DNA from 4 places in the Arthrobacter sp. JDC6 genome. Region 4 is predicted to be linked to each of the others. Evidence: riboswitches for the same ligand, from Rfam matches in the RefSeq annotation. Region 4 holds a riboswitch; each other region holds the start of a gene.
What was found. A riboswitch is a leader RNA that binds a small molecule or an ion and turns the genes downstream of it on or off. The one in region 4 is predicted to bind S-adenosylmethionine.
Positions count from the first base shown of each region.

Region 1 (7,511 bases), 1.9 Mb from region 4:
CCCGGACAGCGGCCGGATCCTGCTCGACGCCGGGATCTGGTCCATGAGCGAAGGTTCCCTGCAGCTGGGCATCGGCTTCCTCCTGCGCGGCTTTGCGATCGCCCTTCCGGCCGTGCTCCTGATGAGCTGCACCGATCCCACGGACCTTGCCGACGCGCTGGCGCAGAAGGCGCGCCTGCCGCACCGCTTTGTCCTGGGAACGCTCGCCGCGATGCGCCTGGTGGGGCTCATGGCTGAAGAATGGCAGACCATCGGGATGGCCCGGCGTGCGCGCGGCGTGGGTTCGCGCGGCAGCGTGGCCCAGCGGGTGAAGGCCACGCTGGGCCAGAGTTTCGGGCTGCTGGTACAGGCCATCCGCCGCGCGTCCCGGCTTGCTGTGACCATGGAAGCCCGCGGTTTCGGCGGCGGCAACCGGACCTGGGCCCGGGAATCCACGTTCAGCGCGCTGGACCTTGGGGTGGTGGCCGGCGGTGTCCTGGTGGCCGGCCTCGCGCTATTTGCTGCCCTGGCCGCCGGGACCTGGAACATGGTGTGGCTGGGCAGTTGATGTTGGCGGTCCGGCCCAGGTGATTCCTATCGCATGCAGTGGGTAGAGGCTTTCCCGATGCCCCATACCAGTGGCCGATCAGGGCCCGCGTAACTCATCTATGATATATTTGCGGATATGACGCAGGAGACCGCTGAGCACGTTGCCGCCATGTTGAGGGATGCCCGGAGCGAGAAGGGCTGGACCCAGGGCCAGTTGGCCGCCGAGCTCGGCACCAGCCAGAGCGCCGTTGCCCGGATGGAGCAGGGCAAGCAGAACCTGAGCCTGAAGATGATCCAGAGGCTGGAAAAGATCTTCGACCGCAGCATCGTCAACGTCGGCAAGCCGCAGATGACGCACCTGCGGGTGGAGGGCGGCCGTACCCTCTCCGGTGCCGTGGATGTCAACAGCAGCAAGAACGCCGGCGTCGCCCTGCTGTGCGCCAGCCTGATCAACCGTGGCACCACCGTGCTCCGCCGGCTGGCACGGATCGAGGAAGTCAACCGCATCGTCGAAGTGCTGACCAGCATCGGCGTCGAGTGCACCTGGCTTAACGACACTGACCTGCGTCTTCGCCGCCCCGCCGTCCTGGACCTGGAAGCCATGGACGTTGACGCGGCGCGCAGGACCCGCAGCGTCATCATGCTGCTGGGTCCCCTTCTGGATGAGTCGCGGGAGTACCGGCTGCCCTACGCCGGCGGCTGCGACCTCGGCACCCGCACCGTGGAACCGCACATGCAGGCGTTGCGCCAGTTTGGCCTTGCCGTGGAAGCCACGGCCGGTTTCTACACGGTCCAGGCTCCGCCGGCGGACGGGCAGGACCGCTCCTTCGTCCTCACCGAACGCGGGGACACCGTCACCGAGAACGCCATCATGGCCGCGGCGCACCGGCCGGGAACCACCGTGATCCGCAACGCCAGCCCCAATTACATGGTGCAGGACCTGTGCTTCTACCTGCAGATGCTGGGCGTCACCATCGAGGGCGTGGGCACCACCACCCTGAAGATCACGGGCCGGCCCGACATTGACGCGGAGATCGAGTACTTCCCCTCCGAGGATCCCATCGAGGCGATGAGCCTCATCACGGCCGGCATCGTCACCAATTCCGAGGTCACGGTGCGGCGGGTACCCATCGAGTTCATGGAAATCGAGTTGGCCACCTTGGGCCAGATGGGGCAGAAGCTGGAAATTTCGGGCGAGTACATGGCCCGCAACGGCCGCACCCGGCTGGTGGACGTCACCACCAAGCCCTCCGGGCTGCATGCCCCGGAGGACAAGATCCATCCGATGCCGTTCCCCGGGCTGAACATCGACAACCTGCCGTTCTTTGCCGTCATTGCCGCGAACGCCGATGGCCAGACCATGATCCACGACTGGGTCTACGAGAACCGGGCCATTTACCTGACAGAGCTGAACAGGCTTGGGGCGCAGGTGCAGCTGCTGGATCCGCACCGGATCTACGTCAACGGGCCCACCAAGTGGCGCGCCGCCGAGGTGGGCTGCCCGCCGGCGCTTCGTCCGGCCGCCTGCCTGCTGCTGGCCATGCTCGCCGCCCGGGGCGTGTCCGAACTGCGGAACATCTACGTGATCGAGCGTGGCTACGAGGACCTGGCGGAACGCCTGAACACCATTGGCGCCAAGGTGGAGTACTTCCAGGACTAGCATTCACGGTTCGTCATGAATCGCCGGGGCCCCTCGAATGCCGGACAAGTATCGCAGAATGTTCGTATGCGTACTTTTGGCGTAGAGGAGGAACTCCTGATCGTTGATCCGGAGTCCGGGGAACCCCTTGCCCTGGCCGACGCCCTCCTGGCCGGCCACCGCGTTGCGGCTGACGATCTTCCCGTGGACCCGGAGGTCCACCACTCCGGAAAACAGGCGGATTACGACGACGAGATGGGCTTGAGTGCCGAGCTGAAGCTTGAGCAGATCGAGACCCAGACCCGTCCGTGCCTCGAATACGGGAGCCTGCTCGAACAGATCCGCGCGGGCCGCGCCCTGGCGGACCAGGCCGCCAGGAAGCATGGCGCCCGGGTGGCGGCCCTCGCCACCTCGCCCTTGGCCTCCACCACCCACACGACGCCCGACCCCCGGTACGCCAAAATGCTGGAGCGCTTCGGCCTCACCGCCCAGGAGCAGCTGACCTGCGGCTTCCATGTGCACACGTTCATCGAATCGCCCGAAGAGGGCGTGGCGGTCCTGGACCGGATCCGCGACAAGCTGGCAGTGCTGACGGCCCTGAGCGCCAATTCACCCTTCTGGAACGGCGTTCCAACCGGGTTTGAAAGCTACCGCACCCAGGCCTGGAACCGGTGGCCCACGGCGGGCCCGGCCGGTATTTACGGGACGTACCCTGCCTACCGGCGCGTGGTGACGCGGCTGCTGGAAAGCGGCGTCATGCTCGATGAGGGCATGCTGTACTTCGACGCCCGGCTGTCCCGCAACCACCCCACCGTCGAGGTTCGCGTGGCGGACGTCTGCCTTCGTGCCGAGGATGCAGCGCTCATTGCCGTGCTGGTCCGGGCGCTGGTGGAATCCGCCAGCAGGGAATGGCAGGCCGACGTGGATCCTGCGCCGGTTCCCACCGTCCTCCTCCGGATGGCCTCGTGGCAGGCCAGCAGCGCCGGGCTAAGCGGTGAACTCCTGGATTTTGGGAATTTCCGGCCCGCACCGGCCGCGGACGTGGTCCGGTCCCTGGTGGATTACCTGGCTCCCGTCCTGTCCGAACAGGGGGAGCTGGCACTGGCACGGCAGGGGGTGGAGGACATCATCGCCCGCGGAACAGGAGCCGCCGAACAGCGCCGCGCCCGGGACAAGGCGCTGGCGGGACCGCCCCCGGAGGACATGGGGTTCGGCGCCGTGGTGCGGCAGGCCGTCAATGTGACCATGCGGGATGCCCTGGATCTAGCTGACGTGGAGGGCACGCCCGAGCTGCTGCGGGTCCGCCAGAGCTGACCTTCGACGCGCATATCCATTCCCGACGCGCAGATTCCTCCTCGCGGCCCATATTTGGTGCGCGCCAGGGAATCTGCGCATCGAAAAGGAGGAAGCGCGTCGCCCGGACCCAGAGGAGCTAGGGCTTCCCGCGCGGCTAGATCTGCTTGAGGGCCTGTTCCAGGTCGCGGAGGAGGTCCTCCGGGTCCTCGAGCCCTACCGAGAGCCGCACCACGCCGTCACTGAGCCCAATGGCGGCGCGCCCTTCCGGCCCCATGGCGCGGTGCGTGGTGGTGGCGGGGTGCGTGATCAGGGACTTCGAATCACCAAGGTTGTTGGAGATGTCGATGATGCGCAGCCCGTCCAGCAGTGCGAAGGCCGCTTCCTTGCCGGAGCGCCCGCCGGAGGGAGCCAGCTCAAGCGTGAGGACCGTACCGCCGGCGCTCATCTGCCGTGCCGCCAGGTCGTACTGCGGGTGGGACTTGAGCAACGGGTACTTCACCCAGCTCACGGCGGGCTGTTCTTCCAGCCACTCTGCGAGCCGGAGCGCCGTGGCGGAGGAATGGTTCACGCGCAGGCTCATGGTCTCCAGGCCCTTGGTCAGGACCCAGGCGTTGAACGCGGAGAGCGCGGGCCCGGTGTGGCGCATGAGCTGTTTTACGGGACCGTCGATGAACTCCTTGGTGCCCAGGATGGCGCCGCCCATGACCCTGCCCTGGCCGTCGATGTGCTTGGTGCCGGAGTAGACGATGACGTCGGCGCCCAGGTCACCGCAGCGCTGCAGCAGGGGAGTGGCGAAGACGTTGTCCGCCACCACCTTGGCGCCGGCGGCATGCGCAAGTTCGCTGACCGCGGCGATGTCCACGATCTCCTGCATCGGGTTGGACGGGGATTCGAAGAAGACGGCGGTGGTGGGCTTGGAGAGGGCCTCGCGCCACTGGTCCAGGTCCGGCCCGTCCACGAAGACGGTCTCCACGCCCCACCGGGGAAGGATCTCGTTCAAAATCACGAAGCACGAACCGAACAGCGACCGGGCGGCCACCACCCGGTCGCCGGCAGCCAGCAGGGCACCAAGCGCGGTGAACACCGCGGACATTCCCGACGCCGTCGCGAAGCAGGCTTCGGTGCCTTCCAGCAGCCGGAGCCGCTCCTGGAAGGTGGCCACGGACGGGTTGCCGTAGCGGGAGTAGACAAAGCGTTCGTCCTCGCCGGTGAAGGCGCGTTCAGCTGCTGCCGCGGATTCGTAGACGAAGCCGGAGTTCAGGAAAATGGCCTCGGACGTTTCCTGGAAGTTGGTGCGGTCCAGCCCGCCACGGACAGCCTGGGTGTCGGGGTTCCAGCCGGGGGCGTCTTGGTTGAAGGTCACTTAGTTCTTTCCGAGGTTGGTGGGAAGGCCGCGGTTTTTCCAGCCGTTGACGGTGCGTTCGCCATAGCGGTCCGGCTCGCCTTCAAAGCCCTCCAGCACGTTGTAGGAGGTGAAGCCGGCCCGGGTGGCCGCTATGGCTGCCGCGATGGACCGCTGGCCGGAGCGGCACAGGAACACCAGTTCGGTTGAACGGTCCTCGGGCGCCTGCTGGCTGAGGTCGTTGATGAAGTCGGGGTTGGGGATGCCGCCGGGGAAGGTCCACTGGATGAAGAGGGGGTCGTTGTCCGTGGCCTTGGTGTCCGGAATGCCGATGTGGGCCCATTCGCCCTCGGTACGGACGTCCACCAGGATGGCGCCCTGTTCCAGCTTCTCCCATGCTTCCTGGGGCGTGAGGTCTCCCGCGTAGCTCATGCGTGGCCCTCGCCGTCGAACTCGCCTTCAAATTCGGCGTCCAGTTCATCCACTGCGGTGGCAACCGCGGCATCGGCCGAGGCGATTGCCGCCGGAAGGACCACTGCCTGCGCCACGATCACGCTGGTGCCGTTGAAGGTGGCTGCCGGGCTGCCGTGCAGCACATAGCCGTCGGCCAGGGCCGTGGAGATCCGCTCGCAGAATGAACGGTCATCCGGTCCGGTGATCAGGCGGTAGGACAATTTTTCGTCAGGGGCAGGTGCGTCAGACACGACGGATCTCCTTCTTTCACGCTTGCAGCTCGAATCGGTCGATATGCCGAGTATTCACCTGAGGCACCCCGCCGCGAAAGGGAGGGTTGCCGACCGGCCAGTCAGGGCTTCACACCGGTACTCATTACTCCCCAAAAACGTAACATCTGCCGCGCCAAGCCGCACCGCCGCCGTCGTCATGTTCCGTAATTGAGCAGCGCTGAAGGGAGGCGCGGGGTTGAAGGAAAGCGCGACGGCGGACATCGCCGCAGGTGGGCGGCCCGCCACGTGCCGCCCGGGGCCGCGGGGCCGATAAAGTTCTTACCGGGGCGCCGCCCCGTCGTCACAGCAATGAGCACCGGGGGTCCTGTCAGCATGCGGGCAAACACATCGCGCCACCAGGCCGCCATCCGCGGGACCCGGCGGCCGTCCATCGGTGCGTTCCTGGCCGCGGCCATCGTCAGCCTCCTTGCCCTGCTGGCGGCTGCGCCGGCGCATGGGGCGGACGCTGCGCCGGAGAAGGGAAAGCCCTGGCTGGGCGCGGTGCTCGAGTGGGGCGAGGACACCGCCGCAGGCTTCAGCGGCCGGCTTGGTGCCAGTCCGGCCGTCTTCGGCCACGACATCACCATCCCCTACCGCGATTCGGAACGGAACGACCTTGACGGCTTCCTTCAGCAGGCCGCGTCCCTAGGCGCCCACGCCCTGCTCACGGTGAAGCCGTCAGTGCCCCTGGACCAGCTCGGCACCGCGGAAGCGGAAGCATTCGCAGCGCAGGTGCGCGACCTTACGTCCGGGTTCAAGGGGCAGCTGCTGATCCGGTTCGCCCCGGACATGAATGCAAGCTGGGTGGCCTGGGGCCAGCAGCCCGCCGCGTACCGGCAGGCCTTCAGGGCTGTGGCGGCAGCGTTCAAGAAGTACGACGGCGGCCGGGCCACCTTGGTGTGGGCGCCTTACCTGGGCAAGGACTACCCCTTTGACCGCAACCGGGATGCCCCGCGGCCCGGAACCGAAGGCTTTTCCCTCCTGGACACGAACGGCGACGGGGCCTGGAACTCAAGCGACAGCGCCTACGCCCCGTACTACCCGGGTGACGACGCAGTGGACTGGGTGGGGCTGGCCGCCTATCACGACGACACGGCCGGCGGCCCCGCCGTCAACTCCGAGCCGAGGGCCGGCGAGCTCCAGGACATGCTGACATCCTCCGGCGGCGAAAACTTCTACGGCACCTATTCCGAGGGGCGCAACAAGCCGTTCCTCCTCCAGACCTCTGCTTTCTACAGCCCCGCGTCCGGCGGCGCGCAGGAAACGGACATCAAGGCAGGCTGGTGGGACCAGGTGGTGGGAACTGCCACTTCCCCCGCTTTTGCCCGGACTGCCGCCGTTGTCTGGGACGAGCGCACCAGCACCAGGGATACCGGCGTGGCAAGCATCAGCTGGCTGCTCACGGGACAGCCGGGCATCGCCAAAGCGGCCCTGGACAGGCTGAAGGCATCGCCAATGGTCACCGGGCCGGTCACCGACGTGGCATCCGGGAGCACCTACGTCCGGGCCAACACGCTCTCCGGGGCTGCCGCCTGGACTGTTGCCGCCGCCATGGCCATCCTCCTGGTGGCCCTGTGGCAGATACCCCGCCGGATCAACGCAGCCACGGCCTGGGGCTACCAGGATCCCTCCGCCAGGGACTCGCGCATCGATCTGCTGCGCGGGATGGCCATCGTCTTTGTGGTGGTGAACCACCTGGGCATGGCATCGCTGTTCCAGCTGCTCACCCAGGAGGCCGTGGGCTTCGTGTCGGGTGCGGAACTGTTCGTCCTGTTCTCCGGACTGGTGGTGGGCATGGTGTACGGGCCCAAGGCCAGGGAGGACTTCGGGCAGGTGGTCGACCTCACGACCCGCCGCGCCGGCAAGCTCTACCTGACGGCGCTGGCCGTGCTGATCGGCGTCTTCCTTCTGTCCCTGCTCCCGTTCTTCCACACCGAGGCCCTGACCACGTTCGTGGACCAGGGGACCGGTGGCGCCGGGC
Region 1 is NZ_CM151278.1:331,098-338,608, forward strand. Features, by position in the region: gene ACV095_RS01495 (energy-coupling factor transporter transmembrane component T family protein) at 1-547, shown strand, start outside; gene ACV095_RS01500 (UDP-N-acetylglucosamine 1-carboxyvinyltransferase) at 665-2,188, shown strand; gene ACV095_RS01505 (glutamate--cysteine ligase 2) at 2,255-3,481, shown strand; gene ACV095_RS01510 (O-succinylhomoserine sulfhydrylase) at 3,618-4,826, opposite strand; gene ACV095_RS01515 (rhodanese-like domain-containing protein) at 4,827-5,237, opposite strand; gene ACV095_RS01520 (DUF1737 domain-containing protein) at 5,234-5,509, opposite strand; SAM riboswitch class IV at 5,523-5,638, opposite strand; gene opgC (OpgC domain-containing protein) at 5,864-7,511, shown strand, end outside.
Region 1: it holds a riboswitch for S-adenosylmethionine, as region 4 does, so the genes downstream of both, ACV095_RS01520 (DUF1737 domain-containing protein) here and ACV095_RS13950 (bifunctional o-acetylhomoserine/o-acetylserine sulfhydrylase) in region 4, are expected to answer to the same signal.

Region 2 (7,511 bases), 1.4 Mb from region 4:
GGCGGGAACATCGGAAGGCGCATGATGGCTGCATACCACGTAGGTGAAGTCCGGCCACCACTTCTTGGGCCGGGCCGCCTCCTCATAGCCACAGACGGCGCATTCCAGGTGCACCCACACCGGCCGCTTGCCCGTGCGGTTGGCGCGTGACTGCACCAGCCATGGCGGAGGATTGTCGAGGATGGCGCGGAGTTCGGCCTCCGTCATCCACTTCGGCAGGCCGTGGCGCTGCGCCATCTCAAGGGGAACATCAAGGGTTATTGCGGCGTCGCGTCTGCTGATCATCACCTTCCACCATACGGGAGGCCGCCAAATCGCCGGCCGGGCCCCCAACGGGAACAGCGTCGCTAGGAAGCCAGTGCACTGCCAGCGGCCGCGGCAGCAAAGCCAAGGCCCAGGTTGACCGCCAAGTTCAGGGCCGCGGCGCCGAACCGTGCTTCGCTGAGCAGGCGGATGGTGGCGGTGGTCCACGAACTGAAGGTGGTAAGTCCGCCGGCCAGTCCGGTGGCCAAACCCACCTGCCATTCCGCGCCCAGTCCCAGCCCGGCGGTCAGGCCGTGTGCCAGACCGATGATGAAGCAGCCGACGACGTTGACCAGCAGGGTGGCCCAGGGCCAGTGCAACGCCGCACGGCCATCGGTGCGGACGCTGCGGATGCTGCTGTGGTGTGCGAACCAGCTGTCGATCCCGAACCGCAGCAGCGCCCCGGCCACGCCAAACACTCCCACCAGGGCTGCCGTGATCATGCCGGGCCCCGGTTCCGGGCGATGAGCCTTCCGGTGCGCCAGCCCAGGCCGGCCGCCGAAAGACCGAGCAACAGCGACAAGCCCAGGTAAAGGAGCCATACGGGGTGCTCACCCGCGCGTGCCAACTGGTCGGAGGCGAAAATGACCGCGGAAAAGGTGGTGAAGGAACCCAGCAGGCCCGGCCCGATGCCGGCGCGCAGCCAGAAGGCCGTGTGCGGGCGTGCCATCCAGACGGTGGTCAAAGCCGCGAGGACGAAACTGCCGCTGATGTTGATGCCCAGCGTGGCCCACGGGACCGAACCGGGCGCGTCCGGAAACGCCAGGCCCAGCCCGTAGCGCAGCTCACTGCCGATCAGTCCGCCGGCGGCGACAGCCAGCCAGGCACGGGCGGTGGGCAACGCCACGTCAGAGCCCGTCCAGGGCGCAGCCGGCATGCGGCGCGTCGCTGGAGACCCAGAGCGCCGAGGCGATTTCCTCAGCGAAATCGTACTCACGGGCGCCGCCGGGACCACCGATCCGCACCACCAGGGCTCCGCCGAAAGGCCGCCGTCCCACCACCTCGACGTCCGCATCAAGGTCGATGGCCTGGGCCGCCAGGTAGCGCAGCAGTTCCGGGTTGTCGTCGCTGATCCGGGTGATCCTGCCGGTATGTCCCTGGTCCAGCTCGGCGAGGAGGCGCGCGCGCGGCATCAGCACCTGCCCGTCCGCCGTGGGGATTGGATCGCCGTGCGGGTCACGCTTCGGGTCCCCGAGCTTGGCGGCGACCCGTTCGATGAACGTGTCCGACACGGCGTGTTCGAGTTGTTCAGCCTCATCGTGGACTTCGTCCCAGCTGTATCCGAGCCGCTGGACAAGGTATGTCTCGATCAGCCGGTGGCGCCGGACCATGGACAGCGCCAGCCGCAGGCCGGCCTCGGTCAGCGTGACGGCGCTGTAGGGCTTGTGGTCCACCAGGCCCTGGTCCTTGAGTTTGCGGACCATTTCCGAAACCGAGGAATTTGCCACCCCCAGCCGCTGTGCGAGCTGGGAGGACGTGATGGGCTTGTCCTGCCATTCGGTAAAGGAATAAATGACCTTGACGTAATCCTCGATCGAGGAGGAGGGCGCGCTGGTCTTCACGAATCCAAGCCTACCGGCTCTGCAGGCGCCATACGGGATGCGCCGTCATGCCTTGACGGCCCGCCAAGCCAGGGTGAGGTAGGGAAGGTCGATTTCCTGGTCAGGGGTGTAGGCAAGGTGTTCGTGCAGGTACCAGTCCAGGTTGGCCAGGACCTTGGCCCGCGTTGACTCGCCGGCCCGGAGGTAGTAGCTGCGGGATTTAGTGAGTTCCATCAGGTCCGTGGTGTCCACTGTGTCCTGCCAGTGGGTGACATGCCCTTCGAGCCCCTGGAACTCCGGGCCGATGACGGGCTTGTGCCCCGGCCGGTAGACGTCGCCTGCGTGCATGATCCGGGAGAGCCGGTGCACCCAGGGTACTGAGGTGTCCAGCTGGTTCCACACCAGGCCGAGGGTTCCGTGCGGGCGCAGCACGCGGGCCAGTTCGGTGCTTGCCGCCAGGGCGTCGCACCAGTGCCACGCCTGGGCTACGGTGACGACGTCGAAGCTGGCGTCGGGCAGGCCTGTCGCCTCGGCAGTCCCCGGCATCGCCGTGGCAGCCGGGTAGTGTTCCGTGAGCTGGGCGAGCATGTCCGCCGAGGGGTCCACGGCCGTGACGTCCAGCCCCATGTCCAGCAGCAGCGCGGTGAACTTTCCGGTACCGGCACCCACGTCGAGGGCTTCATGGGCGTCGGCGGGCACCAGCCACCGGGCTGACTCCTCAGGGTAGCCGGGCCGGACGCGCTGGTAGTGCCTGCCGCCGTCCTGGAAGCTCCGGCCCAGTTCCCTGCGCCGCCCGTGATCAAGCTTGGGGCCACCCCGAACCACGCGTGGCCTCCTTCAGCTGACGTCCTGCGGTACCTTTCGAATTTACCGCATTCCCCTGACGCGCGGTCAGCCGGCTGAAACAGGAATGGCCTGTCTCCGGCGTCAGTCGTCGATGCAGGGCGCTGCGCCGGCTGTTCCAGGGGTGTTGGGCGCCCAGTGCGGGTAGGTGCGGGTGTCGTTGGCAGGGACCCAGCGGCCTGCGTCCACCACGTAGTCCCAGCCCAGCCCGTTGCTCCGGAGCGCCTGGATGCCGGCCAGCAGGCGCTCGGCATCTTCCAGGCGCGAACCGACGCCGAAGCTGGCGCGGAGGGAACCGGACGGCAGGCCCAGGCGCTTCAGCAGGGGATGGGCGCAGAAGCGCCCGTCACGCAGGCCCACGCCATGCTCTGCCGAAAGGTACGCCGCCACCAGTCCTGCGTCGTAACCCTCGACGGAGAAGTTGACCACCCCGATGGTGTCCGTTTCGGGGTTGGTGTCCTTGAAGATCTGGTGAACCGTGACGCCGTCGATCCGCTGGAGTCCCTCCACCAAAAAGGAGCGGATGGCGGACTCGTGGGCGTGCCAGCGTTCCTGGTCCAGGCCGGCAATGACCTGGGTGGCGCGGGCCAGCGTGGCGGCCCCCAGGACGTTCGGCGAGCCCCCCTCATGGCGGGCCGGGCCGGTGGCCCAGCTGACGCCGTCGAGCCTGGCTTCCTTGACGGCGCCGCCGCCGGCGAGGTGCGGGACGCCGGCGTCCAGCCAGTCCGGGCGCCCCACCAGGACGCCGGCGCCGAAGGGCGCATACAGCTTGTGGCCTGAGAAGGCGAGGTAGTCGACGTCATCCGCGCTGATGTCTATGCGGCGGTGCGGCGCGAGCTGGGCCGCATCCACCACGATCCGTGCGCCATGTTCGTGGGCCAGCGCGGCCAGCGCCCGGATGGGGAGGATTTCGCCGGTCACGTTGGAGGCCCCGGTGACCGCGACCAGGCTGACACCGCCCTGTCCAAGCTCGGCACGTACGGCCTCAAGGGTGCCGGTGATGGTGTCGGCGGCGACGATGCTGCGGTGCGGGACGCCCTGCCACGGCAGGAGATTGGCGTGGTGTTCGATGTCCAGGTACAGCACTTCGCCGTCGTGGCGGCCATCGGTCACGGGAAGGCAGCCGGCCAGCAGATTCAGCGAATCCGTCGTGTTGCGGGTGAAGATGACCGAATCATCCGGGCGGCCGCCCACGAAATCCCTGACGATGCTGCGCGCGTTCTCGTACACGGAGGTGCTGATCTGGGATGCGTACCCTGCCCCGCGGTGGACGCTGGCGTAGTAGGGGAGGATCTCATTCAGGTAAGCGGACACTACGGACAGTGCCGGGGCGGAGGCGCCGTAATCGAGGTTGGCGTACCGCACGTGGCCGCCCGAAATCAGGGGCGCCTGGATTTCGGCGCCGGTGACGGCAGCGAGCGGCCGGCCGGCTGCGGCGTGGCGTGCATGGGGGACGGCAGCTTCGGCAATGACGGGCTGGGGGGAGACGGTGGCAGTTGTCACAGAGACCTCACTTGGTACAGGACTCCGGCATAGTGGAATCCGCGCTTGCCGGATCCGCTCCGGACCGGCCTGGTCGTCACCCGGGGCACCCCACCGCGAATGGAGGGTTGCCGGCCAGCAAACCGGGGTTTTGCGCTGGCACTCGTGACCTGCATAAAAGCGTAGGACATGGGGCGGCCAGGACTGAAGCCGCGGCAATTGTTAAGGGCTTTGTTACGCGCCGCCGAATAAACGACGCCGGGCACCTGCCTTGGGAGGTGTCCGGCGTCGCATTATTCGTTCAAACGTGGAAAGCGCGTGAGTTACAGCAGATCGTCCAGGTACGGGTTCAATCGGTGCAGGACCTCCGAGTGCAGGATTGAGTTTGTGGCCAGGGCGTTCCCGCCGAACGGGCCGTCCTCGCCTTCCAGGGATGTGAACCGGCCGCCGGCCTCCACCACGATCGGCACCAGGGCAGCCATGTCATAGAGGTTCAGCTCGGGTTCGCAGGCGATGTCCACAGAGCCCTCGGCCACCATGCAATACGACCAGAAATCCCCGTAGGCCCGGGTCCGCCAAACGTCCTCGGTAAGGCCGAGGAACTCGTCAAGGTTTCCGCGTTCCTTCCACCCGCCCAGGCTGGAGTAGGAGAGGGAGGCGTCGGAAAGCTTCGACACGTTGGACACGCGAAGGCGGGTGGCGGCGGCAAGGGACCTGCCCATGTACGCGCCCATGCCTTTCGCCGCCCACCAGCGCTTGCCCAGGGCCGGGGCGCTGACGACGCCTACCACCGGTTCGCCCTCATCCACGAGGGCGATCAGCGTGGCCCATACGGGAACGCCGCGGACAAAGTTCTTGGTTCCGTCAATGGGGTCGATGATCCAGCGCCGGGAACCGTGGCCGGTGCTGCCGAATTCCTCGCCCAGGACGGCGTCGCGGGGGCGTGAACGGGAGAGCTGGCCCCGGATGGCTTCCTCGGCGGCCTTGTCCGCGTCGGTGACCGGCGTCAGGTCCGGCTTGGTCTCAACGTGGAGGTCCAGGGCCTTGAAGCGGCTCATGGTCTGGTCATCCACGGAGTCGGCCAGGACATGGGCCAGGCGCAGGTCATCGTTGTAGCTCGAAGCGGGTTGGATCATGGTTCCAAACTACCGTCTGTGGACGGTTCTGCCGGGAGAACGCGTCAGTTGACGCTGCCGAGCTCCTTGGTTTCCTGTGCTTCCATCCGCGGGTCCGTACCAAGCAGGCGCCGCAGCGAGGCCAGCCGGGCCGCGCCGGTGGGACCTGCGTGTCCGCCTGCCACCCAGTCGTCGAGGCCGCAGTTCACTGCGGTTGCGGTGTGCTTGCAGCCCCGTTCGCAGTTCTCGATGCCGGGGGAGAGGTCCGGGAAGGAGCGCAGGATGCGGTCAGGGTCCACGTGCGCCAGGCCAAAGGAACGGATGCCGGGGGTATCGATGATCCAGCTGCCGGGAGGCGCGTCCGCCAACCGCAAGGCAAGGGCCGACGATGACGTGTGGCGGCCGCGCCCGGTCACGGCATTCACGCCGCCGGTGGCCCGCTCGGCGCCGGTCAGGGCGTTCACCATGGTGGACTTGCCGACGCCGGAGTGCCCCAGCATAACGGTGACCTTGCCATCGAGATGGTCCCGCAGCGCCGCCACTGCGGCGCTGTCCAGCCGCGCCGAGAGCCCGTCATCGGACCGGGCATCGATTCCCGACGCCTGCGCATCCGCCGTCTTGCTGATGATCACCGGGAAGTCCAGGTGCGTGTAGTTGGAAAGCAGGTCCGCGGGGTCTTTGACGTCGGCCTTGGTGACCAGCAGGATGGGTTCGATTCCGGCGTCGTATGCGGCCACGAGCGCGCGGTCGATGAACCCCGTGCGGGGTTCCGGGTTGGCGGCAGCCACCACGATCACCAGTTGGTCGGCGTTGGCCACCACCGCGCGCTCAACGGGGTCGGTGTCGTCGGCGCTGCGGCGCAGGAGGGTGTGGCGGTCCTGGATCTTCACCAGCCGGGCCAGCGTGTCCGGCGCGCCGGAGACGTCCCCCACGAGCGAGACGAAGTCGCCTGCCACAACGGGCGAGCGCCGAAGTTCCCGGGCGCGCGCGGCAATGATGACGCGCTCATTCTCCGAGTCCTCGTCCACTACCGCTGTGTACCGCCCGCGGTCCACCGTGATGATCCGTCCGGTCACGGCGTCGTCGTGGCTGGGGCGGTCTTTGGTGCGCGGCCGGGAGCCCTTCTTGCTGGGACGGATCCGAACGTCCGATTCGTCCCAGGAATCAGTGCTCCGCGCCACTGCCGCGCCCTTCCGGTCCGGCGGCGGACCCTTCTCCCTGGGCCAGCATGCCGGCCCACAGCTGCGGGAAATCCGGCATGGTCTTGGCCGTGGTGCCGATGTCCTCCACCTGGACGCCTTCGACGGCGAGTCCCAGAATTGCGCCGGCCGTGGCCATGCGGTGGTCGGCGTAGCTGTGGACGACGCCGGCGTGCAGCCGGGCGGGCCGGATCACCAGGCCGTCGCTGGTTTCCTCGGCGTCGCCGCCCAGCCGGTTGATCTCCGATACCAGGGCCGCGAGCCTGTCCGTCTCGTGTCCCCTCAGGTGGGCGATGCCGCTGAGGCGGGAAGGCCCGGTGGCAAGGGCACACAGGGCCGCGACCGTGGGAGCCAGTTCACTGGTGTCCGCGAAGTTGCCGCCCTTGATCTCCGGGCCGCCGGTGACGGTCAGGACACCGTCAGCCAGGGTGACCGAGGCGCCCATGCTGGCCAGGATTCCGCGCCACAGGTCCCCCACCTGCTGCGTTTCATCAGGCCAGTTGGGAATCCGTACGGTGCCCCGCGTGGCCAGGGCCGCAGCCAGGAAGGGCCCGGCGTTGGAAAGGTCCTGTTCAATCCGCTGGTCGAAGGCGCGGATGGGTCCCGGCGCCACCACCCAGTGGTTGGGGACGGAGTCGTCCACTGAAACGCCGGCACCGCGCAGGACGGCCACTGTCATGTTGATGTGGTCCAGGCTGGGTACCGGCTTGCCCACATGTTCCAGGTGCAGGCCGTCGTCGAACCTTGCGCCCACCAGGAGGAGGGCGGAGACGAACTGCGAGGAGGCGCTGGCATCGATCACCAGATGGCCGCCGCGGACTGCGCCGTTGCCTTCCACCACAAAAGGGAGCGACGACGGCGCGCTGCCGTCTTCGGCGGAAACGGCCACGCCCAGGGCCTTGAGGGCTTCGATGATGGTTCCCATGGGGCGCTTGCGGGCGTGGGGATCGCCGTCGAACACGCTGGCTCCGTTGCGGAGCGCCGCCAGCGGCGGAACGAACCGCATGACGGTGCCGGCAAGTCCGCAG
Region 2 is NZ_CM151278.1:1,591,242-1,598,752, forward strand. Features, by position in the region: gene ACV095_RS07425 (hypothetical protein) at 1-285, opposite strand, end outside; gene ACV095_RS07430 (fluoride efflux transporter FluC) at 348-746, opposite strand; gene ACV095_RS07435 (fluoride efflux transporter FluC) at 743-1,180, opposite strand; gene ACV095_RS07440 (metal-dependent transcriptional regulator) at 1,152-1,865, opposite strand; gene ACV095_RS07445 (class I SAM-dependent methyltransferase) at 1,911-2,669, opposite strand; gene ACV095_RS07450 (aminotransferase class V-fold PLP-dependent enzyme) at 2,772-4,190, opposite strand; SAM riboswitch class IV at 4,227-4,340, opposite strand; gene hisN (histidinol-phosphatase) at 4,493-5,305, opposite strand; gene rsgA (ribosome small subunit-dependent GTPase A) at 5,350-6,465, opposite strand; gene aroA (3-phosphoshikimate 1-carboxyvinyltransferase) at 6,449-7,511, opposite strand, start outside.
Region 2: it holds a riboswitch for S-adenosylmethionine, as region 4 does, so the genes downstream of both, ACV095_RS07450 (aminotransferase class V-fold PLP-dependent enzyme) here and ACV095_RS13950 (bifunctional o-acetylhomoserine/o-acetylserine sulfhydrylase) in region 4, are expected to answer to the same signal.

Region 3 (7,511 bases), 890 kb from region 4:
TGGACAAGTACCGCTACTGGAAGCACGAAGCGATCGTGGCGGAGCTCGATTCCCGGCGGCACAACTTCCACGTGGCCATCGAGAACTGGCAGCACGACCTGAACATCGGCACGGTGGTGCGCACCGCCAACGCCTTCCTCGCCAAAGAGGTGCACATCATCGGCCGGCGTCGATGGAACCGCCGCGGCGCCATGGTCACCGACCGCTACCAGCACGTCCGCCACCACCCCACGGTCGAGGACTTCGTCCAGTGGGCGCAGGGGGAGGGGCTGGCGATCATCGGCATCGATATCTTCCCGGACTCGGTTCCCCTGGAGACCTACGAGCTGCCGCGCGACTGCGTGCTGGTCTTCGGACAGGAGGGCCCGGGCCTGACCCCCGAAGTCCACCAGGCCGCCGCCGCCACCCTGTCCATCGAGCAGTTCGGCTCCACCCGGTCCATCAACGCCGCCTCGGCAGCCGCCATCGCCATGCACGCCTGGATCCGGCGGCACGTGTTCAACCAGCACGTCTGAGTGTTACTGAGCGGTGACCCGAAACACCCTCGTGGTCCGGGAATGGCTAGGATGGTGCCTAGCCGTAAGCGGTCTACTTGAGGGTCTTCCACCCACAGACGAAACTCAGCAGAGGAGCCAGCATGCCCATTGCAACCCCAGAGATCTACTCCGAAATGATCGACCGCGCGAAGGCGGGCGGCTTCGCATACCCGGCCGTGAACGTCACGTCCTCGCAGACGCTCAACGCAGCGCTCCGCGGCTTCGCCGAGGCGGAGTCGGACGGCATCGTCCAGGTTTCCACCGGCGGTGCGGCCTACTGGTCCGGCGCATCCACCAAGGACATGGTTGCCGGTTCCCTGGGCTTCGCAGCCTTCGCCCGCGAAGTAGCCAAGAACTACGGCGTCAACGTCGCCCTGCACACTGACCACTGCCCCAAGGACAAGCTGGACGGTTTCGTCCTGCCCCTGCTGGCTGCTTCGGAGGCTGAGGTCAAGGCCGGCCGGAACCCGCTGTTCAACTCCCACATGTGGGACGGCTCCGCCGAGACCCTCCAGGAAAACCTGCGCATCGCCCGCGAACTGCTCGGCCGCACTGCTGCCGCCAAGATGATCCTCGAAGTGGAGATCGGCACCGTTGGCGGCGAGGAGGACGGCGTGGAAAACGCCATCAACGACAAGCTGTACACCACCGTTGAGGACGCCCTGGCCACCATCGATGCCCTTGGCTCCGGTGAAAACGGCCGCTACATCACGGCCCTGACCTTCGGCAACGTCCACGGCGTCTACAAGCCCGGCGGCGTCAAGCTCCGCCCGGAGATCCTCAAGGACATCCAGGCCCAGGTGGGTGCCAAAATCGGGAAGGACAACCCGTTCGACCTCGTGTTCCACGGCGGCTCCGGCTCCTCCGACCAGGAAATCGCCGACGCCGTCTCCTACGGCGTGATCAAGATGAACATCGACACCGACACCCAGTACGCCTACACGCGTCCGGTGGCTGACCACATGTTCAAGAACTACGACGGCGTCCTGAAGGTGGACGGTGAAGTGGGCAACAAGAAGACCTACGACCCCCGCGTCTGGGGCGCCTCCGCCGAAGCCGGCCTGGCAGCCCGCGTGGTGGAAGCCACCAAGCAGCTCGGTTCGGCCGGAAAGACCTTCTAGATGTCGGACGAGTTCCGCCGGAACCTGATGGGGCCGGAGCCCACTCTCCTGCCTGCCGAAACCGAGGTGAACGCGCAGCTTGAGGCCGGCCAGGAGGCCCTGGACCTGGTGGCGAAGCACCCAACGTCCTCGCTCCTGTGGGCCGTCCTGGCTGAGGAGGCGTGGACGGAAGGCCGCACCATCGACTCCTACGCCTATGCCAGGGTGGGTTACCACCGCGGACTGGATGCGCTGCGCCGCAACGGCTGGCGCGGCGTGGGGCCCATCCCCTGGGAGCATGAGCCAAACCGCGGGTTCCTGCGGGCCCTCTACTCCCTGGGCCGGGCCTCGTCGGCCATCGGCGAGGCTGAAGAGCCGGAGCGGATCGAGAAGTTCCTGAACGATTCCGACCCCACGGCAAAGGCAGCCATCGAGGGCGAATAACTCCCTGGGCCAACGCCCGCACTGTTTCCTGGTGCAGATTGCCAGGGAGGGGTTCGGGCTGGGAACGACGGCGGGCGGTCACCTTTCAATGAGAAGGTGACCGCCCGCCGTCGTATCCGGCCTGCAATGCGCCGTCCCTCGTTTCGGTTAAAAGAATCGAAGGGCCAGGGGAGGAAAGGAGGAGCTGCGCGAAGCGTGGGAAAGCAGGAGAAAGCGCGTCTCAGGTTCCGTGACTACTACTCGTGGATGTCGTACGCCGACTTCACCACCTGGGTTGAAGCCGAAGACGAATCGGCCCGGGAATTTCGTTTACTGAGTCCGATGCCACAGGCTGAGCGGCGCAGGACTTAAGGTTTGGCAATACCCGTGCGGGCCATGGCGTCTGCATAGGCAGTGCGCATGTCCTCCAGGTACTCCTCCTGGCGGGCCGGGGAACCGGCGAAGGCGCGGCCGCTCAGCGAGCGGACCTTGTAGGTCTTCAGGCCGCGGCGCCAGAGGAGGGGCACCTCGGTCTTCAACAGCAGGTTAGCCAGGCGGTTGGCTTCGGTGCCATGCGCCACGATCACCGAGGCGCGGGGGACCAGGGCCAGGAACTTCAGCAGGGGCTTCAGGCCTGACTGGATCTGGTCCGGAGTGAACTTGCCGTTGGCTTCGCCCGGGACGTGCCAGGGGTGGACGTTCCACGGCATGACGAACTCGGGGCGCAGGCCAAGCTTCCACTGGATCCCCAGCATGCGGGTAACAGCGTCCTGGTCGCCGGGGGTGATGAACCCGGACGGATCCACCTCGCCGATGTTGGAGAACAGGCTGATGATGCGGCATTCCTCCACGTCGTGCATGGGGTCCACGTAGGGCACCACGGTTCCGGGCTTGGCCTCCTGCAGGGAATCACACAGTTCGTTGACGGCGGCAACGCTGGGTTCGTAGCGGCGGCTCATGAGCTGTTCGTGGAATGTTTCGGGTGCCAGGGCTGTCATGAAGTGCTGGATCTCCTGCGGGGATTGGCGTTGCTGCCGCCACGGACATGGGCGCACGGCGGCACGGCACATCAGTGGCGGTTGATTGGGGTGGACCAACTCCTGGTCGGCCTACTCCAGTTTAGCAAGCCCAGGCAAGCGAAACGCCGGCCGCCCCTTCCGGTGATGGAAGGCACAGCCGGCGCGTCGGTGCGGGAGCGGCTAGAAGAGGCGCTTCGAGGCGCGGCGGGCACCCTCACCCAGTGCCTCCAGCTTGGCGAAGGCGATCTGCGGGTGCACCCTGCCGCCCAGGCCACAGTCGGTGGAGGCAATGACGTTCCCGCGGCCCACGAGGTCCGCAAAGCGGACGACCCGGTCCGCCACCAGGTCCGGGTGCTCCACCACATTGGTGGCATGCGAAACAACGCCCGGGATGATCACCTTGCCCTCGGGGAGCTTTGTGTCCTCCCACACCCGCCATTCGTGTTCGTGGCGGACGTTTGCCGCTTCAAAGGAATAGGCGCCGGCGTTGACCTGAAGCACAGAGCCGATGATGTCGGCGAACGGGATGTCCGTGGTGTGTGGGCCGTGCCAGGATCCCCAGCACACGTGCAGCCGGATCTGCTCCTGCGGCAGCCCGCGCAGCGCCCAGTTGGTCGCTTCGACGCGCAGCTGGATGAACTTCAGGTAATCGTCCAGGGACGGCTCGGGATTGATCTGGTCCCAGCTTTCGGCCAGGGACGGATCATCGAGCTGCACCGTAAGGCCGGCCTCGATGATGGCCTTGTATTCCTCCCGCATGGCATCAGCGCAGGCGTAGACGAGTTCCTCGTCGCTCTTGTAGTACTCGTTGGCTACCCGCGCGCATGAGCCGGGGGAGAGGGAAGCCACGAAGCCATCCGTGAGGCCTGCGGCGGCGAGCCCGGTCTTCAGGTTCCGGATGTCCGAGGCCACCAGGTCCTGGCCCGTGTAGGTCAGCGGTCCGGCGATCTTGGGCTGGGCAACGCTCCTGCGGTGGGTGAGGATGCCGGATGCGGGATCGCTGTAGGCCTCGTTGAAGGCCTGCCGGTCGCGCCGGTCCGGGAACGAGGTCAGGACAACGTTGCCGGGGGACGAGCGGCGGACGCCGGACTCGGCCCAGCGGTCCACGGTGGTTGGCTCAAGGCCCCCGAGCCGGGCGAAGGAGTAATTCCACCACGCCCCGTAATCCACCGAGCTGGACATGGTGTGCCCGTACTCGCCGTCGTTGGGGATGTCGATGCCAAGGTCCTTCTGGCGCTGCACCACGTCCACTACGGAGGCTTCGAGGAGTTCCAGGAATTCCGGCGTGATGCCGTCGGCTTCCTTGGCGGCGTTGGCCGCAATGAGTTCAGGGGTGCGGGGCAATGAACCGGCGTGGGTCACGCGGATACGGTCGGTGTTCTGGGACATGCTGGAATCTTCCTTTCCATCGGTCCTGGCAGTAGCACCTTCGGCCGGCAGGAGTCTGCTGGGCCGTGGTTGCTGCGGCGTCATCGAGCCAGGTCTCTCGGCCGCTCCGGATGGTCCACTCTCAGATAAATCGACGCGCGTGGAGCCGGGCAAATCCGCACCGCTTTATGTCGTGGGCATGTCCGGCCGGCCGCCGGCGGCAGGACCGGAACGTACTTACAGTGTTTGTCCAGCATATTGACAGGTTTCGTTAAGCTTGGTTGGCTGAGTGTCACATGCCTCCGCTGCGACGGAGCGGCGGATGCCACCCGAGCACTCGAAAGAGGTAACTGTGACGAAATCCCTCAGGGCCCTCGCCGCCGCAGGCGCCCTGTCGCTCGCTGTCGTCGCAGCAGGTCCGGCGCCCCTGGCCGGCGCCGTAGGCGAAGGGCCTTCCTACGACGGCAACGGCCAGATCACCACGTCGAAGCTGGCCACCTACGACCAGATGGTCTCGTTCCTGAAGGACCAGGATGCGCGCCAGCCCGCCATGGAGCTGGAGGTCATCGGCCAGACCGTCAAAGACCGCGACATCCACCTGGTCAAGTACATATCGGACCCGGCCAAGCCCACCATCCTGTATTTGACCCAGCAGCACGGCAATGAACAGCTCACCACCGAGGGTGCCCTCGAGTTCGTCAAGCACCTGGGCACGGGCAAGTCGGCAGGCATCCTGGACGGCGTGAACATCCTCATCGTGCCCATGCTCAACGCGGACGGTGCCATGGGGGATGTCAACTTCTCCCTGGACGACTACCTTGCCAAAGGGGACCGCCACCTCACCCGCTACAACGCGGAGGGCGTGGACCTGAACCGGGACCATGTGGCCAAGGTCCAGCCGGAGACCCAGGCGCTGCACAACAACGTGATGCGCAAGTACCGCATTGACTACATGATCGACCTGCACCACCAGGGCACCCGCGCCGAGCGCGACGGCAAGCTGGTTTCCGGCTCCATCCTGTACCCCACCACCCCGAACGCCGACCCCTCCGTCGTCGAGAAATCAAAGCGGCTCGGCGCCGTTGTCTTCAACAACGTTGACTCCACCGGCTGGGGCCACCTGGGCAGGTACCAGGGCGGCAGCGCCGAGACCATCAGCCGCAACGGCATCTCCGTGGAATACGGCATTGCCACCCTGCTTTTCGAGATGCGCGGCATGTCCGACCACTACCTGGATGGTTACGCGCTGGGGCAGCGGAGCAATGGCTACCTGATCAAGCAGACGGTCACCACGCTGGCGTCCACCGCCGCGGCCATCGCGGATGGATCCATTGCCGACGCCGACACCTCCTTCTGGGACACGCTCGCCGAGCAGACGTCCCGGCCCGCGGGGGAGGCCGAGGACGAGTAGGAGGCCCGGCGCCCGCCGCGGCCCATATTTGCGAAAGGGCCGCGGCGGGCCACAACAGTGGACAAAGTGCCCCATCGGCTAAACTTGGGTGGTAAGAGCCCCGGAACTCTTGCTTCGCCGTGCCGTGCTGCGGCTGTGCGAAGGCCGGTATGTTCGGGGCATTCTCATGAACGGCGCTGCATGGGCCCGCCACCAGATGGCTGGACCCGGGCAGCCCGAACGAATGGGGGAGGATCCCATGCCAGCAATTGTGATCGTAGGAGCCCAGTGGGGCGACGAAGGAAAAGGCAAGGCCACCGACCTTTTGGGCGGCCGTGTTGACTACGTCGTCAAGCCCAATGGCGGCAACAATGCCGGGCACACCGTCGTCGTAGGCGGTGAAAAGTACGAACTCAAGCTGCTGCCGGCAGGCATTCTCAGCCCCAACGCTGTTCCCATCATCGGCAACGGCTGCGTGGTGAACCTCGAAGCCCTCTTCCAGGAAATCGATGGGCTCCAGGCCCGCGGTGCGGACACCTCGAAGCTGCGGGTTTCCGCCAACGCCCACCTGGTGGCCCCGTACCACCAGGTCCTGGACAAAGTGACCGAACGCTTCCTGGGCAGCCGCGCCATCGGCACCACCGGCCGCGGCATCGGCCCCGCCTACATGGACAAGGTGGCCCGGCTGGGCATCCGCGTCCAGGACGTCTTTGACGAATCCATCCTCCGCCAGAAGGTGGAAGGCTCGCTGCGCCAGAAGAACGAACTCCTGGTCAAGGTCTACAACCGCCGCAGCGTTGTCGTGGACGAGATCGTGGACTACTTCCTGTCCTTCGCCGAGCGGCTCCGTCCGCTGGTCATCGACAGCACCCTGGTCCTGAACACCGCGCTGGACGAGGGCAAGGTGGTCCTGATGGAAGGCGGCCAGGCTACGTTCCTGGACGTGGACCACGGCACCTACCCGTTCGTGACCTCCTCCAACCCCACCGCCGGCGGCGCGTCGGTTGGCTCCGGCATCGGGCCCACCCGCATCTCGCGCTCCATCGGCATCATCAAGGCCTACACCACCCGCGTTGGCGCCGGCCCGTTCCCCACGGAACTCTTCGACGAGATGGGCATGTACCTGCAGAAGACCGGCGGCGAATTCGGCGTCAACACCGGACGCCCGCGCCGCTGCGGCTGGTACGACGCCGTCCTGGCCCGGCATGCCTCCCGCGTCAACGGCTTCACGGACTACTTCGTCACCAAGCTGGACGTGCTCACCGGCATCGAACAGATTCCCGTGTGCGTGGCCTACGACGTGGACGGCGTCCGGCACGATGAAATGCCCATGACGCAGACCGAGTTCCACCACGCCAAGCCCATCTTCGAGTACTTCGACGGCTGGACCGAGGACATCACCGGGGCACGCACCCTGGCGGACCTGCCGGAGAACGCCCGGAATTACGTGCTGGCCCTTGAGAAGCTTTCCGGAACCCGGTTCTCCGCCATCGGCGTGGGCCCGGACCGGGACCAGACCATCGTGGTGAACGACCTCATCAACGATTGACACCCCCCAGGGCAGCATGACGACGGCGGCAGGCCACCTTTGCGGGTGGCCTGCCGCTTGTGCGTCCCGGGACGTTCGGCCCCGGGTGGAAAAGCAATTTACACAGGCTTAACGCGCACGGTCTTG
Region 3 is NZ_CM151278.1:3,876,543-3,884,053, reverse strand. Features, by position in the region: gene ACV095_RS17915 (TrmH family RNA methyltransferase) at 1-515, shown strand, start outside; gene fbaA (class II fructose-bisphosphate aldolase) at 638-1,657, shown strand; gene ACV095_RS17905 (DUF3151 domain-containing protein) at 1,658-2,080, shown strand; gene ACV095_RS17900 (uracil-DNA glycosylase family protein) at 2,428-3,057, opposite strand; gene ACV095_RS17895 (cobalamin-independent methionine synthase II family protein) at 3,259-4,467, opposite strand; SAM riboswitch class I at 4,481-4,584, opposite strand; gene ACV095_RS17890 (M14 family zinc carboxypeptidase) at 4,769-5,857, shown strand; gene ACV095_RS17885 (adenylosuccinate synthase) at 6,096-7,385, shown strand.
Region 3: it holds a riboswitch for S-adenosylmethionine, as region 4 does, so the genes downstream of both, ACV095_RS17895 (cobalamin-independent methionine synthase II family protein) here and ACV095_RS13950 (bifunctional o-acetylhomoserine/o-acetylserine sulfhydrylase) in region 4, are expected to answer to the same signal.

Region 4 (7,511 bases):
GGCATTGGGCTGCTGCCCAACTTCATGGTGGCGGGCTGCGGGGACTTCGTGCCCGTCCTGGCGGCCGACTTTGAGCGCCAGCTCCCCATCTGGGCCGTTGCCCGCCCGGAGTCGCTCCGGTCCGCACCGGTCCAGGCAGTGATTGCGGCACTCAAGGCGGAAATGAAGGAGCGCTCCGGGGTGCTGGCGGGGTAAGCGCTGTTCTTGCGGACCCAGGCCCCCGCACAAGTCAGGCCTGGAACAGCCGCCTTACCACCTGCCCGGATGCCAGCGCATCCAGGCCCTCATTGATCTCGCTGAGCGGCCGGGTGTCAGTATGCAGCAGCTCAACCGGCAGCCTGCCTTCGCGCCAGAACGCCAGGTACTGCGGAATGTCGCGCGCCGGCACGGCATCCCCCATGTAGGAGCCCAGCAGCCGTTTTCCCGCCCCGGCAAACTGCAGGGCCGGCACCGTCAACTGGGCGGACGGATGGGGCAGGCCCACCGACACCACGGCGCCTCCCCGCGTCACCTGCTCCAGGCAGGAGGCGATAACGCCTGCTGATCCCACCGCTTCAATGGCAACGTCCACACCGTCCCCGGACGCTTCCGCGATCAGCCGTGCCGCGTCCTCCGGCGTTCCCACCGATGTGGCGCCGGCGTCGCGGGCCAGCTGGTGCTTGCCTTGGTTTGGATCGATGGCAATGACGTCGGCGGCTCCAGCGAGGCGCGCTGCCATGACGGCTGACAGGCCCACGGCTCCGAGGCCGAACACCGCTACGGACTGCCCCGGACTGACAGCCGCGGTATTCAACACTGCACCCATTCCGGTGAGCACGGCGCAACCAAACATCGCGGCAACCGTGTCCGGGACGTCGTCGTCGATCACCACCACCGATTCCCTTGCCACCACTGCGTAATCGGCGAAGGCCGAGACGCCAAGGTGGTGGTTGATCCGTTCCCCTGCCGGAGTCCGCAGCAGTGCCGGCCCGCGCAGCAGGTCGCCGGAGCCATTGACCTCTGCTGCACGGTGGCAGAGGGCCGGCCGGCCGGCCAGGCACGCACGGCACCCGCCACAGCTCGGCACGAAGACCAGCACCACATGGTCGCCGACGGACACGTCGGACACGCCGGCCCCCACGGACACCACCCGACCCACCGCCTCGTGGCCCAAGGCCATGGGCAGCGGCCGGACGCGGGAACCGTCCACCACCGAGAGGTCCGAGTGGCAGAGGCTGGAGTACGTGATGGCAACACCAAGCTCACCGGCGCGGGGCTCCGGCTGCTCCAGTTCCTGCACCAGCAGCGGAGCGGCCTCGGAGTAGGTCTGCTTCCCGTTGCCGGCCCCCGTGGTGGGGGCGGCGGGAACGGTGGAGTACAGGACGGCGGCTTTCACGGATCCTGCTACTTCTTGCGGGCGGCAAGGAGGTCGGCGGTGCCCTGGGCGTCGGCGGCGTCCACGTCGTGCAGCGAGATGCCGCGGGTTTCCTTCAGGAAGTAGACCGCGACGGCGGTAATGGCGCAGGCGATCAGCAGGTAGACCGCCACGGGGACGGAGGATTTGTAGGCGCCCAGGAGCGAGGCGGCGATGATCGGGGCCAGGGATCCTGCAACGATCGACGTCACCTGGTAGCCCAGGGAAACCCCGGAGTAGCGCATCCGGGTGGGGAACATTTCCGCCATGATGGCAGGCTGCCCGGCGTACATGAAGGCGTGGAACACCAGGCCGATCATGATGGCCGCCAGGATGATGGCATCGTTCTTGGTGTCCATCATGGGGAAGGCGAAGAAGCCCCAGGTGGCCCCCATGATGGCGCCGGCCATGTAGACGGGCCTGCGGCCAAACCGGTCCGACAGCTTGCCCACCATGGGCACGACGGCGAAGTGCAGGGCGTGGGCAAGGAGCAGCAGGAGGAGGATGCGGGTGGTGTCGGCCTGGACCACGGTTTTCAGGTAGGTGATGGAGAACGTGACCACGAGGTAGTACAGGATGTTTTCCGCCAGGCGCAGGCCCATGGCGGTGAAGACGCCGCGGGGGTAGCGCCGGAATACCTCAGCGACGCCGTAGCCCTTGTGGCCGGCTTCGACCTCTTTGCGGGCTTCGAGGAAGATCGGTGCGTCATTGACCTTGGTGCGGATGTAGTAACCGATCAGGACGATCACCGCGGACAGCCAGAACGCTACGCGCCAGCCCCACCCCAGGAAGGCGTCCTGGGTCAACGTGGAGGACAGGGTGAACAAGACGGCGGTGGCAAGCAGGTTTCCCAGCGGCACTGCCGACTGTGGCCAGCTGGCCCAGAAACCGCGGGATTTGCTGGGGCTGTGTTCGGCCACGAGGAGGACGGCGCCGCCCCACTCGCCGCCAACGGCAAAGCCCTGGGCGAACCGGAGGACCACCAGCAGTGCGGGAGCCCAGTAGCCGATCTGCTGGAACGTGGGCAGGCAGCCCATGAGGAAGGTGGAGACGCCTACCAGGATGATGCTCAGCTGCAGCAGCTTCTTGCGTCCGAACTTGTCGCCGAAGTGGCCAAAGACGATGCCGCCGATGGGGCGCGCCACGAAACCGACGGCATAAGTGAGGAAGGCGGCGATGATGCCATCCAGTTCTGTGCCGGCGTTGGGGAAGAAGGCCTTTCCGAACACCAGGGTGGCAGCCGAGGCGTAGAGGAAGAACTCGTACCACTCAACAACGGTTCCGGCCATGGAGGCCGTAACCACTTTCTTAAGGCCTGAAGCCTTGACGTCGGTTTCCTCTGTGCGCCTTGCGGCGGAGCTTTCCGTACTCATGCGAACTCCTTCGGCGTCGTCGTCGACACCACGGGGACCAATCAATGGCGGCCGGGTGTGATGCACACCACGAACGCACCGGATTCGATTGAGTATGGTCTGCCTGCGGTGCAACCTCAACGCCGATTAGTGCAGAAGGCATCTGCAGGAATGCACATGCGGGGCGCTAGGCCAGGAAGCTGCTCCGGAGCTGGCTGCCCAGCTGCCCGATCTCTGTCAGGAACCCGTCGTGCCCGATCGGCGCCTGGATGACGTGCACGTCCACGTCCCCCGGCAGGGCCTGGGCCAGCTCACGGGACTGCGACGGGAAATACAGCCGGTCCGAATCCACGGCGGCCACGAAGAACCTGGCGGTGGACCTGGCCAGGGTTTCGGCCAGGGTTCCGCGGCCCCGGCAGATGTCATGGCTCATCAGCGCCTCGGTGAGGGCGATATAGCTGTTGGCGTCGAAGCGCTTCACGAGCTTGCTGCCCTGGTGGTCCAGGTAGCTTTCCACCTGGTAGCGGCCGCGGGCGGCCAGAGCCTCACCCTTCAGGGGCGACTCCGGCGCCTGGGGTTCCCGGCCGAAGCGGCCTTCCAGTTCAGCCGCGGACCGGTAGGTGATGTGGGCAATGCGCCGGGCAAGTGCCAGCCCGGCTTCCGGGCAGGGGCCGCCATAGTAGTCGCCGCCGTTGAAATGTGGGTCCTGCCGGATGGCCAGGGTCTGGGCCTGCGCGAAGGCGATCTGTTCCGCCGTGCTCGCGGCACCCACGGAGATGACGGCGCAGCGCTGCACCCTCTCCGGGTAGGTCACTGCCCATTCAAGGGCGCGGGCGCCGCCCATGGATCCGCCCAGGACAGCGAACCAGCTGCTGATGCCCAGCTGGTCAGCCAGCCGGGCCTCTGCCACCGTGCTGTCCCGCAGGGTGACCAGGGGGAAGCGGGAGCCCCAGGGGGCTCCGTCCGGGGCGGCCGAGGACGGGCCCGTGGACCCGTAGCAGCCGCCCACGATGTTGACGGACACCACGAAGAACTTGTCCGTGTCCACGGGAGCGCCGGGACCGGCCAATTGTTCCCACCAGCCTTCTTCGTCCGTGTCACCGCGGGTCACGTGGGTGCTGCCGGTCAGGGCGTGCTCGATCAGGATGGCGTTGCTGGCGTCGGCGTTGAGCGTGCCCCAGGTTTCGTAGGCCAGCGTGACGTCCGGGAGGTATCCCCCGGCTTCAAGTTCCAGCCCTCCGATGGAGGCGTAGCGGACAATTCCGTGTTCGGGGATGGTGGTTCGGGCGACGGTAACCGTCATGGCAAGACCTCTTCTACGCGCTTGCCTGCCGTCGTCTGACCGGCAGGCCAGGTCCTCACCCGGGGCACCCCACCGCGGATGGAGGGTTGCCGGCCAGCAAGCCGGGGCTGTCACTGGCACTCATGACCTGGTTCGAGTGTACGAAACACCCCCCGCTCCAGGCCAAGAGTGTGACTGGTTGTGACTTCCCCGCTTGCCGGCCCTCCCGGCGTCAGCCCTGGCGCGCTTTTAGCTCTGGGCGCCTTTGGCAGCGCGGAAACCCGCTTCCAGGTCGGCCAGGATGTCATCGATGTGCTCCAGGCCAACAGAGAGCCGGACCAGTCCCGGATTCACCCCGGCCACCGCTTGCTGCTCCGGCGAGAGCTGGCTGTGGGTGGTCGACGCCGGGTGGATGACCAGGGAGCGGACGTCGCCGATGTTGGCCACGTGGGAGTGCAGCTCCAGGGCGTCGACGAAGCGCTTGCCCGCCTCCGCTCCGCCGGCAAGGTTGAAGGCCACGACGGCGCCCGTTCCCTTGGGCCCGTACTTGCGGCCACGCTCGTACCAGGGGCTGGAGGGCAGCCCGGCGTAGGCGACGGATTCGACGTCGTCCCTTCCTTCCAGCCAGCGCGCCACTTCCGTGGCGTTGGCAATGTGGCGTTCCACCCGCAGGCTCAGCGTCTCCAGGCCCTGGGAGATCAGGAAGGCGTTGAAGGGGGAAACCGCCGAGCCAAGGTCGCGCAGCAGCTGGACGCGGGCCTTGAGGATGTAGGAGAGGTTGGCCCCCAGTGTACCGTCGGCGCCTAGGTCGCGGGCGTAGACCAGGCCGTTGTAGGTGGGGTCCGGGGTGTTGAAGCCGGGGAACCGTTCAGGGTCATTGCCGAAGTCGAATTTGCCGGAGTCCACGATCACGCCGGCAATTGCGGAGCCGTGGCCGCCCAGGTATTTGGTGGCGGAGTGGATCACGATGTCCGCACCCCACTCCAGTGGGCGGATCAGGTAGGGCGTGGACAGGGTGTTGTCCACGATCAGTGGCACGCCTGCCTGGTGGGCCACCTCCGAGATGCCTTCGATGTCCAGGACGTCCTGGCGGGGATTGGACACCACTTCACCGAAAAAGAGCTTGGTGTTCGGCTGGACGGCGTCGCGCCACTGGTCCAGGTTGTCGGGATCCTGGACGAAGGTGACCGAGATGCCGAACTTCTTCAGGGTGTGGGCGAACAGGTTGTACGTTCCGCCGTAAAGACTGGGGCTCGCCACAATATGGTCCCCCGCCTCCGCAATGTTCAGCACCGCGAACGTCTCGGCGGCCTGGCCAGAGCTCAGCAGCAAAGCGGCCAGGCCTCCCTCAAGGCTGGCGATCCGCTGTTCGACGGCATCCTGGGTGGGGTTGCCGATCCGGGTGTAGATGGGTGCAAGTTCGGCGAGGGCAAAGCGGTTGGCTGCGCTTTCGGCGCTGGGGAACACGAAGGACGTGGTCTGGTAAATGGGGAGCGCGCGGGCTCCTGTGGCACTGTCGGGCTCCTGGCCGGCATGGATCTGGCGGGTTTCGAAAGACCATCCGTTGGACATCCAAATCTCCTTTGACGTGGGCCCGGAATGCGTGGGGCAGTACGGGCCGCGCTTGCTTCCGGCTCTTGCCGGACAGCCAGGTCCTCACCCGGGGCACCCCACCGCGGGTGGAGGGTTGCCGGCCAGCGAGCCGGGGCTTGGCGCTGGCGCTCATGACCTGCGCCCAGTCTAGGAACGGGGTAGTCGCCGTGGACAGCATTGTGACGAACAAGGTCGCCCTGCATGGCTTTCGAGCCGCCACAGGTGGGCCGCCCCGCACCCGGCCGGGGACGCCGCCGTCGTCCTTCTTGCCCATGTTCCCGGCCCTTTTCCCGGCCGCCTTTCCAGTAAGGGTACCCTTAGCTGAGAGCCGGATCACAAAGTGCCAAGATGTTGCCATGCGCATGGATCACGTCTCTTACGCCTGTGAACAAGATGGCCTCGCGGCCACTACCGAACGTATTTCATCTGCCCTCGGCGTTGAGGCAGTGAAGGGCGGGGTGCACCCCCGGTTCGGAACCCGGAATATGATCATCCCGCTCGCCGGGCACAAGTACCTGGAAGTCGTAGAGGTCCTGGACCACCCGGCTTCGGACAAGGCACCGTTCGGACAGGCAGTGCGTGCCCGTTCCGCGGCCGGTGGTGGCTGGATGGGCTGGTGCGTCGAAGTGGACGACCTCGCCCCGTTCGAGGCACGCCTTGGCCGCGCCGCGGTGAACGGCAACCGCAAGTTCCCGGACGGCCGGGAGCTGGTCTGGAAACAGATTGGCATCCTTGGCCTTATCGCCGATCCCCAGGTGCCGTACATGCTCAAGTGGGAAGGCGACCCGGCACTGCACCCGTCCAACGCCTACCCCAGCAACCTTAAGATGAGCTGCCTGACCATCGCCGGCTCCGCGTCCCGCGTGACCGAGTGGCTGGGTGAACCGGTGGAGAAGCCGCTTGAGGACGTTGCGGTGGAGTGGGTCGCCCCGCACGGAACTCCGGGCATCCTGTCGGTCACGTTTGAAACCGCCAACGGAGCCGTCACCATCTGACGCTCCACCCCAGCCTCCCGGAATGTCCGGGAGGGGGTTCGCCGGGCCAGTACCCGGATCAGCTTCGGCCGCCATCAGGTGGTGACAACGGCGTCACTACCCGATGGCGGCCGAATTCATTTAAGTGGCTGCTTCCTACATCGCTGCGATCCAGGTCTGAATGTCGGTGCCTCGCTGGATGATGTGGGTATGGGAATCGGCACGGATGTTGGGGTGGTGTTGGAGGGTGTTTCTGCCTCTGTTGCTGCCCTCGATGCGCTGGACCGTGAGGATCATTTCCTTGCCGCCGGGTCCGGTGTTGGCGCTGACGTGGATGTGCTGCAGCGGCGGTATGAGCTCCGGCTGGAACGGCTGGAGGCAGTCTCCCGGGTCGAGGCTCAGCTCGCGGCGGTCAAAGCTCGTGATGCCGTGGAGTGCGTCGGTTTCCAGCAGGCACTGCTTGCCCCCGACGCCCCGGTGAATGAGCGCATGTTTTCGGAGACGTCAACGGTGGAGGAGATCGCCGGTGTCCTGACTGTCAGTTCGGCGGCCGCGGGTGCTTTGGTGGAACAGTCCCGGCTCGTGTGTTCCCTGCCGCCGCTCCTGGGCGCCCTGTCAGCCGGTGACCTGTCGTGGCAGCATGCCAGGATTGTCGCCGACGAAACCGAGGGGCTCACCCCTGACGGGGCTGCTGCCTTGGTGGCGCACTTCTTCGACCCCGCCGCCCCCAACCCCGCCCGCGGCGCCGCCCCCGGCGAACTCGTCCCCGCCCGGTTCCGCGCCAAGATCCGCGCCTGGCGGGAACGCCACCACCCCGAAACCCTCGAAAAACGCCACGCCAAAGGCGTCGCGGACCGGCGGATGGAATACACCCCCGACCGCGACGGCATGGCCTGGCTCTCGCTCTACCTCCCCGG
Region 4 is NZ_CM151278.1:2,984,147-2,991,657, forward strand. Features, by position in the region: gene ACV095_RS13930 (LysR family transcriptional regulator) at 1-195, shown strand, start outside; gene ACV095_RS13935 (zinc-binding dehydrogenase) at 230-1,375, opposite strand; gene ACV095_RS13940 (MFS transporter) at 1,384-2,766, opposite strand; gene metX (homoserine O-acetyltransferase MetX) at 2,933-4,048, opposite strand; SAM riboswitch class IV at 4,061-4,176, opposite strand; gene ACV095_RS13950 (bifunctional o-acetylhomoserine/o-acetylserine sulfhydrylase) at 4,277-5,599, opposite strand; SAM riboswitch class IV at 5,643-5,757, opposite strand; gene ACV095_RS13955 (VOC family protein) at 5,983-6,615, shown strand; gene ACV095_RS13960 (HNH endonuclease signature motif containing protein) at 6,805-7,511, shown strand, end outside.